3 regions of the Streptomyces sp. NPDC001027 genome follow, and region 1 is predicted to be linked to each of the others. Evidence: riboswitches for the same ligand, from Rfam matches in the RefSeq annotation. Region 1 holds a riboswitch; each other region holds the start of a gene.
What was found. A riboswitch is a leader RNA that binds a small molecule or an ion and turns the genes downstream of it on or off. The one in region 1 is predicted to bind cyclic di-AMP.
Positions count from the first base shown of each region.

Region 1 (3,785 bases):
GTCGGAGACGATCCGCACGTGGTGCGGCCGGTTCGCGACGAGCAGCGGCTCGGTGTAGTCGTACAGCAGCGGGCGCACGCCCGGCTCGCCCACGTAACGGCGCAGCCTGGTCGTGGTGTTGCCGTTGGCGCCGTAGCCGACGTAGTACGTCCTCAGGTGGTCGTACTCCGCGAGGGCGCCGCCGCGCGGGGTGGCGAAGAGATCGTCCGGGGAGCGCACGTCGACGGCGTTCCAGAAGTTGTTGAGGTCGGAGACGCGGTCGTTGGGTCCGCCCGCGGAGACGGGCGTGGCGACGTACTCGATGACGTACGGCCCCTCCAGCCGCCGCCTGAACCAGACGGTCGCGCCGGCGGGCACGTCGATCTCGAGGCTCCCGCGGGAGGCGGTGACCGTACCGCCCTGTTCCCGTTCGACGGCCCACCGGCCGAGCCCGTGCCGGAAGTCGTCGTGGGCGAGGAGCCGGCGGCGGGGCGCGGCGCTCGCCGTCGCCGAGGGGGCGAGCGCCGCCAGGGCGGCGGAGGCGGCGAGTGCGCCTAATGCTCTGCGCGTCGTCGTCACGGGATGCGTCTCCTTCGGTCGGACCGGGGCGGCGGGGCGGCTTCGCGAGCGGCTGTTCCCGGGCCGACGCCTGGTCGGCGTCCCACCGGGTCCGAGGCCGCCGATGAAAGCGCTTGCCATCTGACCGGACCACTTTCTCCGGTCCCGGCGTCACCTGTCGACACCGCGACCGGACACGCCGAAGGCCGGCCCCCGGATCTTGCGATCGGGGTCCGGCCTTCGGCTGCGCGTCGGGCGGGTCGCCGGCGGGGATCAGCCGACGGAGACGCCGTGGGAGCGGAGGTAGGCGAGCGGGTCGACGTCCGAGCCGTAGTCGGGCGTGGTGCGGATCTCGAAGTGCAGGTGCGGTCCGGTCACGTTGCCCGTCGCGCCGGAGAGTCCGACCTGCTGGCCCACGCCGACCGTCTGGCCGGCCGAGACGGAGAGCTGGGACAGGTGGCCGTACTGGGCGTAGTAGCCGTCGTTCAGCTTGATGACGACCTGGTTGCCGTAGGCGCCTCCCCAGCCGGCGGAGACGACGGTGCCCGCGCCGACGGCCTTGAGCGGGGTGCCGGTCGGGACGACGAAGTCGACGCCGGTGTGGTAGCCGCTGGACCACATGCTGCCCGACTGGTGGTACGGCGTGCCGACGGTGGCGCCGGACACGGGCAGGGTGAAGTCGGCGGTGCTGCTCTCGGCGGCCTGGGCCGCGGTCTTCGCGGTGGAGGCGGCGGACGACGACGTGGACGTCGAAGGCTTCGAGGGCTGCGAGGGCTGCGACGACTTCGAGGAGGAGTCCGCGGAGGACGACGAGGGCGACGAGGACCCGGACGACTTGGGTGCGCCGACGGAGGCCTTCCCGCCGATCGACAGCTCGAGGCCCGGGTGGATCAGCGAGGGGTCGGTGCCGACGGCCTCGCGGTTGTCCTGGTACAGCTTCTTCCAGCCGCCGCTGACGTGCTGCTCGGTCGCGATCTTCGAGAGGCAGTCGCCGGAGCGCACGGTGTAGGTCGTGACGGCGGCGGTCTTGCGGGCCGCCGGGGCGGCCTGCGCGGACTTCTGGGAGACGGTCTGCGCGACCGCCTGCGAGACGGCCTGGGACGCGGACTCGGGAGTGGCCGCGTGGGCGCCGGAGGCGGCCATGAGCGGAAGGGCGAGCGCGGCCCCGCCGGTACCGGCGGCGGCTATGGAACGGGTGAGGCGCTGGGCCTTGGGACGACGGTGCTTACCCTTCGCGGGCATGACGAATTCCTCTCCGGCGCCTGCGAGGTGAGCTGTCGGGTGCGGACTGGAGATGTCCGGCCGCGTCGGGACGCGGCTTTACCCCGAGCCTGTTCCGGGACCGGAACAGGCGGTCGTGCCTGTGGGTCCCCCGCTCCTGCCGGGTACGGGTGGGTGTGCGGATTCCGGGCGGCGGCAGGATTGGGCGTCCGTCCGGATTGGTGTGGAACGTAAGCGACCGGGACGCACAGGGACAAGCAAAGGTTGCACCGCCACGGCGTTTCTCTTGATCCGCCGCGAGAATTCCCGGTCACCCTCCGTGAATCAAAACAGCCCTATTGGGTCAAGCACCCGGTAAATCCACATGAATTACGTGAACATGACGGGCGACGTACGGTCACGGATATGACGCTGCTCACGTGACGTTGCTCCAGCTTTCTTTATTCCAGAGCGAGTTATCACGAAGAATCCAATTCGGACAGAAACCTCAGATGCGACGCAGGCGGATAACCGTCGCATCGAGATCGCCCCGCAGTCCGGTCCGCAGCCCGTGGTGCAGGAGCACCGCCCCTCGGTGCACTTCTCCCGTTTCACGGCATTCGTACGACGCCGTCGGGTCGAGTCCGCGCAGCCGCAGCGCCGGGACGGGCTCCCCGAACCGCTGGGCCTGGAGCCAGGCCAGGACGACCGTCTCGTCGCCGAGCACGTACTGGACGGCGCTCAGGCCGGCCCCCGGCGGCCGCAGCCGGTACAGGTCGCCCTGCTGCACGAGCGTCCGGACGTCCTTGTAGAGGTCCACCCACCGGCGCGCCTCGGCGAGCTCCTCCTCGCTCCACTCGGCAAGGTCCCCGCCGACGCCGAGCACCCCGGCCATGGCGCTGACGAACCGGAAGCGCAGCGAGCTGACCCGCCCGTTGAGCTGTGTGTTGGGGCTGTCGGTGACCCACGCGGCCATCACCCGGGCGGGGTGGATCTGACTGAAGCCGTGCTGGATGTCGAGCCGGTCCAGCGGGTCGGTGTTGTCGGAGGTCCACACCTGGTCGGTGCGGCTCATGATCCCCAGGTCCACGCGCCCGCCGCCGCCCGAGCAGGACTCGAAGGCGACGCCGGGGTGGGCCGCCCGCAGCCGGTCCAGGAGGGCGTACAGGGCCCGTACGTGGTCGACCCACAGACGTTGCGGATAGGGGTCGTCCGGCCAGCCCGCGTCGGTGAAGCAGCGGTTGAAGTCCCACTTGACGTAGTCGATCGGCGCGCTCGACAGGAGCCCGTCGAGCTGCTCCCAGAGGTACTCCTGGACGTCCTCGCGCGCGAGGTTCAGCATGAGCTGATTGCGGAACTCCGTCCGCTTTCGTCCCGGTTGGAACTGCACCCAGTCCGGGTGCGCCCGGTAGAGGTCGCTGTCCGGGTTGACCATCTCGGGCTCGACCCAGATGCCGAACTGCATGCCGAGGGCGCGCACGTAGTCGGCGAGGGGCTTCAGCCCGTTCGGGAAGCGGTCCGGGTTGGGCTGCCAGTCGCCGAGCCCGGCGTGGTCGCCGGTACGGGCCCCGAACCAGCCGTCGTCCACCACGAAGAGTTCGACGCCGATCGCCGCGGCGCGCCGGGCGAGGGTCGCCTGCTGCTCCTCGGAGATGTCGAAGTAGGTGGCCTCCCAGGAGTTGAACAGCACCGGCCGGTCCTGCCCGGCGTCCGGGACGACATGGGCCCGCTGGTAGGCGTGCCAGGCACGGCTCGCCCCGCCGAAGCCGCCGTCGCTCCACAGACCGGCGAAGACCGGCGTGGTGAAGGACTCGCCCGCCGCGAGGCGCAGCAGACCCGAGTCGTCGTACCCGGCTCCGCCGGTGATCTGCACGCGTGCGTCGGGGAGCCGGGCGACGGCGATCCGCCAGGAGCCCGACCAGCCGAGGGCGCAGCCGTAGACCTCGCCGCGCTCCTCGGTGGCGTCGGCGTCGAGGGCGACCCAGGGCAGGTGCTGGTGGCCGGTGTGGCCGCGGCGGCTGCCGATGACCGTCTCGCCGGGGCCGAGC
Region 1 is NZ_JBEPBI010000191.1:5,965-9,749, reverse strand. Features, by position in the region: gene ABT300_RS33115 (DUF6250 domain-containing protein) at 1-558, opposite strand, end outside; gene ABT300_RS33110 (M23 family metallopeptidase) at 811-1,779, opposite strand; cyclic di-AMP (ydaO/yuaA leader) riboswitch at 1,784-1,941, opposite strand; gene ABT300_RS33105 (alpha-galactosidase) at 2,246-3,785, opposite strand, start outside.

Region 2 (3,785 bases), on a different contig from region 1:
GCCCGCCTGCGTCCCGACAACCGCGCGGTGCTCGTCTACGAGCCCACCGCCGCCGAAGCCCCCGCCGACCAGGACGAGAACGAGGAGGCGGCCCGGTGACCGAGCTCGCCACGATGGACTTCCACCCCCAGCCCCAGGCGGGCGAGGCCAAGCCCTGGGCGTTCCCGGCGCCCGAGCGGACCGCCCTGGCCAACGGCCTGACGGTGCTGCACTGCCACCGCCCCGGCCAGCAGGTCGTCGCCGTCGAGATCCTGCTCGACGCTCCGCTGGACGCCGAGCCGGAGGGTCTCGACGGCCTCGCCACGATCATGGCGCGCGCCTTCACCGAGGGCACCGACAAGCACTCCGCCGAGGAGTTCGCCGCCGAACTGGAGCGCTGCGGCGCCACCCTGGACGCGCACGCCGACCACCCCGGCGTCCGCATCAGCCTCGAGGTCCCGGCCTCGCGCCTGACCAAGGGCGTCGGTCTGCTCGCGGACGCCCTCAGGGCCCCCGCGTTCGCCGACAGCGAGGTCGAGCGCCTCGTGCGCAACCGCCTGGACGAGATCCCGCACGAGCTGGCCAACCCCTCCCGGCGCGCCGCCAAGGAGCTCTCGAAGGAGCTGTTCCCGGCCACCGCCCGCATGTCGCGTCCGCGCCAGGGCACCGCCGAGACGGTCGAGAAGATCGACTCCGCGGCCGTCCGCGCCTTCTACGACAAGCACGTCCGTCCGGCGACGGCCACCGCCGTCGTCGTCGGCGACCTCACCGGCGTCGACCTGGACGCCCTCCTGGGCGACACCCTGGGCGCCTGGACGGGCTCCGCCGCCGAGCCGCGGCCCGTGCCGCCGGTGACCGCCGACGACGCCGGCCGGGTCGTCATCGTGGACCGCCCGGGGGCCGTCCAGACGCAGCTGCTGATCGGCCGGATCGGCGCCGACCGGCACGACCGTGTGTGGCCCGCCCAGGTGCTCGGCACCTACTGCCTCGGCGGCACCCTCACCTCCCGTCTGGACCGCGTCCTGCGTGAGGAGAAGGGCTACACCTACGGCGTTCGCGCCTTCGGGCAGGTCCTTTTGTCCGCGCCGGACGGCTCGGGCGCCGCGATGCTCGCCATCAGCGGTTCCGTCGACACCCCGAACACCGGTCCTGCGCTGGACGACCTGTGGAAGGTGCTGCGCACCCTCGCCGCCGAGGGGCTGACCGACGCCGAGCGCGACGTCGCCGTGCAGAACCTGGTCGGGGTGGCGCCGCTGAAGTACGAGACCGCGGCGGCCGTCGCGAGCACGCTGGCCGACCAGGTCGAACAGCACCTGCCCGACGACTACCAGGCGACTCTGTACCAGCAGCTCGCCGCGACCGGCACGGTGGAGGCCACCGCGGCGGCCGTGAACGCCTTCCCGGTGGACCGTCTGGTGACGGTCCTGGTGGGCGACGCGGCCCAGATCAAGGCGCCCGTCGAGGCCCTCGGCATCGGCGAGGTGAAGGTCGTGTCCGCCGAGTAGCCGACAAGCCGAGCCGACAAGCCGAGTAGCCGTGGATCGCGGCGGCAACGGCACGCACGCGCAGAGGCCCTGGTCGACCGAGCGTCACCAGGGCTTCTGTTTGTCCGAATTGGGGTGGACGTGGCCTGTCTGCACTGTGGGATGCGCTACAAAAACCGTGATCCGTTTGAGGATTGATCCCTTCGCCGCTTAGCTTCATCCGGGCTGTCCGTCAGGCACTGCGCCGCAAGCTGCGGCACCGGACAGTCATCGCCGAGTCCCCGTACGGCGCGAGCCAGGGGAGCCGGGGACCCACTTGTGAAGTCCCTGGGGTGAATCGGACGCCCGCGTGCACACGAGGGGGTCCGTAGGAGACCTTCCTGCTCCGAACCCGTCAGCTAACCCGGTAGGCGAGAGGGAAGGAAAGGACACCTCTGACTTCATGGCGTTCACCTGCGCCACCGGGAAGCACCGCCGGCCCAGCCGGATGCAGCGTTCCACCGCTCGCGCGGTCGGCGTGGCGGCGCTCACCAGTACCGGTGTGATGGCCTCCGTCGCCTCCACCCAGGCCTTCGCGGCCGAGCCCACCCCCGAACAGACCGGTCTGATCCCGGTCGTCACGGCCGGCGAGTCCGTGGCCGAGTCGGTCGCCGACCAGGTCGACGAGCAGGTCGCCGCGCAGAAGAAGGCGGCTTTCGAGGAGGCCGCCCGCCAGGCCGCCGCGAAGAAGGCCGTGGAGGAGCGCGAGGCACGCGTGCGTGCCGCCCGTGAGGCCGAGCGCAAGCTTCTCAACACCTTCGTGTCGCCGATCACCGGCTCCTACGTCTCCACCGGCTACCAGGCCAGCAGCTCGCTGTGGTCCTCCGGCAGCCACACCGGCGTCGACTTCCACGCGGCCAGCGGCACCACCGTGCACGCGGTCGGCTTCGGCACCGTGGTCGAGGCGGGCTGGGGCGGCGCCTACGGCAACCAGGTCGTCATGAAGATGAACGACGGGACGTACACGCAGTACGGTCACCTGTCGTCCATCGAGGTGTCGGTGGGCCAGACGGTCACCCCGGGCCAGCGCATCGGGCTGTCCGGCGCGACCGGCAACGTCACCGGAGCGCATCTGCACTTCGAGGCGCGCACGACCCCCGAGTACGGCTCGGACATCGATCCGGTCGCCTATCTCCGCAAGCACGGCGTCAACGTCTGACGCCCGACGGCGACAGATCGTTCGGCCCCGGCCCCTCGGCCGGGGCTTTCGCCGTTTTCGGGGCCCCGCTGTCCAAAAAATATCCCTGGATTCCGGCTCCCCGTCGGAAATTCCCGCTCATTGCAATAGAGTCACGGAACACACGTCAACCGTCGACGTTTCACGGGGATTAAGGCGGAGGTCCGTCATGCGAATTCCGGCGCACTCGGTGTGCACGGCCGTCCGGGACGACATCGTCGCGGGTGTCTACGAACGCGGCAGCCGCCTCACCGAGGAACTCCTCGCCCGCCGCTACGGCGTCTCGCGCGTCCCGGTCCGCGAGGCGCTGCGCACCCTGGAGGCCGAGGGCTTCGTCGTCACCCGGCGGCACGCGGGCGCGTGCGTGGCGGAGCCCACCGAGCAGGAGGCGGCCGACCTGCTGGAGATGCGGTTGCTGCTGGAGCCGCTCGGCGCCTCCCGGGCCGCCCAGCGGCGCACGGAGGCCCATCTGAAGGTGCTGCGCGGGCTCGTCCGGCTGGGTCAGGAGCGGGCCAGGAGGGGCAACAGCGAGGATCTGCGCTCCTTGGGGGGCTGGTTCCACGAGACGCTCGCCCAGGCCTCCGGAAGCCCTGCCCTCGCGTCGATGCTCACCCAGCTCCGGCACAAGATCGCCTGGATGTACGCGGTGGAGGCGCCGGCCGACCCCGTGGAGTCCTGGGCGGAGCACGGCGCGATCGTCGACGCGGTGACGCGCGGCGACGGGGAGCGCGCGCGGGCGGTCACCGCGCTGCACACCGAGCGCGCGACCCTCGCGCACCGGCTGCGCTTTTCCAAAGGGCCGGAGCGGGCCGATCGTGTGAGGACTTCGCAACCTCCCGTAAACATGACGGGTCTGCGGCATTAACACGGGAGCCGTATACAAAGAAGGAGTAATTCGAGGGGGATTATTTCTGCTGCCTGTGCACGGGAAATGCGAAGGGCTCGCCCGATAATTCGGACGAGCCCTTCACCGCATAACGCGGCGGTGCTCAGACGGTCTCGGGGAGTTCCTCGAGGCCTTCGGCGACCAGCTTCGCCAGCCGGTCGAGCGCGGCGTCCGCGCCCTCGGCGTCGGAGGCGAGGACGATCTCCTCGCCTCCCTGGGC
Region 2 is NZ_JBEPBI010000223.1:2,182-5,966, reverse strand. Features, by position in the region: gene ABT300_RS35040 (M16 family metallopeptidase) at 1-99, shown strand, start outside; gene ABT300_RS35035 (M16 family metallopeptidase) at 96-1,484, shown strand; cyclic di-AMP (ydaO/yuaA leader) riboswitch at 1,725-1,891, shown strand; gene ABT300_RS35030 (M23 family metallopeptidase) at 1,906-2,661, shown strand; gene ABT300_RS35025 (GntR family transcriptional regulator) at 2,849-3,544, shown strand; gene ABT300_RS35020 (HPr family phosphocarrier protein) at 3,669-3,785, opposite strand, start outside.
Region 2: it holds a riboswitch for cyclic di-AMP, as region 1 does, so the genes downstream of both, ABT300_RS35030 (M23 family metallopeptidase) here and ABT300_RS33110 (M23 family metallopeptidase) in region 1, are expected to answer to the same signal.

Region 3 (3,785 bases), on a different contig from region 1:
GCGATGGTGACGTCCTCGGTCTCGCCGGAGCGGTGGGACATCATGCACTTGAAGCCGTTGCGCTGGGCCATCTCGACGGCGTCGAGGGTCTCGGTCAGCGAGCCGATCTGGTTGACCTTGACGAGCAGGGCGTTGGCGGAGCCCTCCTCGATGCCGCGGGCCAGGCGCTCGGGGTTCGTGACGAAGAGGTCGTCGCCGACGATCTGGACCTTGTCGCCCAGCTTGTCCGTGATGACCTTCCAGCCGGCCCAGTCGTCCTCGTACAGCGGGTCCTCGATGGAGACGAGCGGGTACGCGGAGACGAGCTCCTCGTAGTACTCGGTCATCTCGGCGGCCGAGCGGGACTTGCCCTCGAACTCGTACTTGCCGTCCTTGTAGAACTCGGACGCGGCGACGTCGAGCGCGAGCGCGATCTGCTCGCCGGGGACGTAACCGGCCTGCTGGATGGCCTCGATGATGAGGTCGAGCGCGGCGCGGTTGGACTCGAGGTTCGGGGCGAAGCCGCCCTCGTCGCCGAGGCCGGTGGACAGGCCCTTGGTCTTCAGCACCTTCTTGAGGGTGTGGTAGACCTCGGCGCCCCAGCGCAGCGCCTCGGAGAAGGACTCCGCGCCGATCGGGGCGATCATGAACTCCTGGATGTCCACGTTGGAGTCGGCGTGCGAGCCGCCGTTCAGGATGTTCATCATCGGAACGGGCAGCAGGTGCGCGTTCGGGCCGCCCAGGTAGCGGAAGAGCGGGAGGTCGCTGGCCTCGGAGGCGGCGTGGGCGACGGCGAGCGAGACGCCGAGGATCGCGTTGGCGCCGAGGGAGCCCTTGTTGTCGGTGGCGTCCAGGTCGAACATGGCCTGGTCGATCAGGCGCTGCTCGGTGGCGTCGTAGCCGACGAGCTCCGGGCCGATCTGCTCGATGACGGCGAGGACGGCCTTCTCGACGCCCTTGCCCTGGTAGCGGTTCGGGTCACCGTCGCGCAGCTCGATGGCCTCGAAGGCGCCCGTGGAGGCGCCGGACGGGACGGCGGCACGACCCGTGCTGCCGTCGTCGAGGCCGACCTCGACCTCGACCGTGGGGTTGCCTCGGGAGTCCAGGATTTCCCGGGCTACGACGACGTCGATGGACGGCACGAGCATCTCCTTCATGGGATGTGACGCTGAAAGTGCGCGGCGCGTGGCCTTGCGCCTAGAGCCTAACCGTCTGCGGAGCGTCGGCCACCGACCGACCGTCCCGTGGACGGACTGACCGTACACATTGTTCCTGTCCGGAACAAAGCGGCGGGGGAAAGCCGTCCGAAAGACCGCGGAAACAGTGCGCGAAACCGGGCGGGCGGCCGTCCGGCAGGGGCGGGCGGACGATTGTCGGCGGGGGCGGGGCGGGCGGCTGCCCGAAGGGCCGGGCGGGCGCTGCCCGACGGGTGCAAGAAAAACCCCGTCCCGGTGCGTACGGGGGAACACGCACCGGGACGGGGAGCCCGTGGGGGGTGGGGGGAGGCAGGGGACCTTCACGCGGCCCTCGGGCAGCGGCCTTCACCGGGAGAGCGCTGCGGCTTCGCCGGCGTCGGCATCGACGTCGGCATCGACGTCAGCGCCGACATCGGCAGCCGGCTGTCACTTCAGGTGCAGCTGCTGACCCGGGTAGATGAGGTCGGCGTCCTGGACGATGTCCTTGTTCAGCTGGAACAGCTTCTGCCAGCCGCCCTTGACCTTGTGCTTCTCGGCGATGGAGCTGAGGGTGTCGCCCTTGACGACCTTGTACTCGCCGTCGCCCTTCTTGACCTTCTCGCCGGTCGGGGTGGTGACCGTCTTGGACTTCTTGGCGGCCGCCGGACGGTCGGTGGAGCGGGAGCTGCTCTTCTGCTCGGTGGAGCGGGAGCTGCTGCTGTCCGACGAGCCGGAGGAGCTGGAGGAGCCCGAGTTCGAGGAGGCGCCGCCGCCGTCGTAGGAGGCGCCCGACAGACCCTTGCCGCAGACCGGCCAGGCGCCCTTGCCCTGACCCGCGAGGACCTTCTCGCCGATGGCTATCTGCTGGGCCTTGGAGGCCTGGTTGGCCTGCGAGGCGTACTGCGTGCCGCCGTACGCGGCCCAGGTGGAGGACGAGAACTGCAGGCCGCCGTAGTAGCCGTTGCCGGTGTTGATGGACCAGTCGCCGCCGGACTCGCACTGGGCGACCGCGTCCCACTCGGAGGCGGTGGCGGCGGAGGCGTTGCCGGCCGCCAGCAGCGGGGCGGCGATGGCGACGCCGGTGACACCGGCGAGAGCGGCGGCGCGGGTGGCCTTGGACGGACGACGGTGCTTGCCCTTACCGGAAAACAGCATGGTGGATCCCCTCACCGACGCCTGCGAGGTGAGCTGTCGGGTTCGGGCCAAGTGAGTTGCCCGGCCGCTCCTCCGTCGGAGACCTCGCTCCGTGGAGGGGTGGCTTCACCCCAAGCCGCTCCGGTGACTTCCCGGTGCGGCACTTACCTGGGTCCCCCGCTCCTGCCTACGGCGCTTGACGCGACGACTGTTCCCGGGCAGCCGCTGGCAGGATTCGGCGTTGCGACGGCCGGGGCTCGGGTTGCCGAGCGGTCACGACCGTAGACACGCGATCCGCGGAATTTCAAAGACGATCAGGGCTTCTGAGACTCATCCCACACTTTCGCCAAATCGGACATTCGGCGCGAAGCGTGACGTGAACTCCCGCTGTTTTTCTTGGGCTTTGCGCCCTATTGGACCCCTGTGTCGAGGGTCTGACCGGGGGTGATGTCGCTCGGGTCGGGGCCGATGACGTCCTTGTTCTCGGCGTAGAGGGCACGCCATCCGCCGTGCAGGCCAAGGGAGTCGGCGATGGAGGCGAGGGAGTCGCCCTCCTGGACGACATAGCCGGCCGCGGCATGCCGCCCCGTCGAGGCGGTGGACGCACCGCCGGTCCCGGCGTCGGCGCCCTCGGCCGCCGGCTCGTCGGCCGTGGTGCCGCGATGGCGGCCGGAGCCGAGTGCGCCGGTGTCGACGAGGTTCCAGGAACCCACATCCTGGACCGACTTGTCCGAGTCGTCCGCATCCGGAGTCCCCGAGGTCGAGCCGTCGGCCGCCTGCGGGTCGCCCTGACGGCCGGCCCCGCCGGAGTCGCCGGAGGCGGCAGAAGGGGACGATGGGGACGAAGGGGATGAAGGCGACGCAGAGGGTGAACTCAAGGAATCGCCGGACGAGTCGGACGATGCGGATGATCCCGTCGATCCGGTCGATCCGGCTGATCCGGTCGAACCGCTGGAGCCGGTCGAGTCGCCGCCGGAATCCGAAGAACCCGAGGAGCCCGAAGAACCCGACAGCCCTCGCGACAGGTCCGACAAACCCGATGAGCCGGACGAACCCGAAGAATCGCCCGCCACTCCGGTGTCCACGGCCAGCGCGCCGTTCTCCTTGGTGAGCCCGGAGGTCAGCCCGCACGTGCCCCACGCGCCGACGCCCTTCGCCGCGAGCACCTTCTGGGCCACGGCGATCTGCTGGTTACGGCTGGCCAGGTCGGGGCTCGCCGCGTAGTCGAGTCCGCCGTAGGCGTTCCAGTCCTGCTGGGTGAGGCTCAGACCGCCGGACTCGCCGCCGGCGCCGTCGGCACTCCACGAGCCCCCGGTCTCGCACTGCGCCACCTTGTCCCACACGGTGCCGTCCGCGGCGCTCGCACCGGAGGCGGCGAGCAGCGGGATGGCGATGGCGGAGCCGGTCACCCCGGCCGCGACGAGCAGCGCGGGCGCCTGGCGGGGGCGACGGTGACGACCGTTCCCGGAGAGCATGCGAGGGCCTTTCTCTGGACAG
Region 3 is NZ_JBEPBI010000023.1:19,582-23,366, reverse strand. Features, by position in the region: gene eno (phosphopyruvate hydratase) at 1-1,127, opposite strand, end outside; gene ABT300_RS10000 (transglycosylase family protein) at 1,602-2,309, opposite strand; cyclic di-AMP (ydaO/yuaA leader) riboswitch at 2,313-2,493, opposite strand; gene ABT300_RS09995 (LysM peptidoglycan-binding domain-containing protein) at 2,699-3,763, opposite strand.
Region 3: it holds a riboswitch for cyclic di-AMP, as region 1 does, so the genes downstream of both, ABT300_RS10000 (transglycosylase family protein) here and ABT300_RS33110 (M23 family metallopeptidase) in region 1, are expected to answer to the same signal.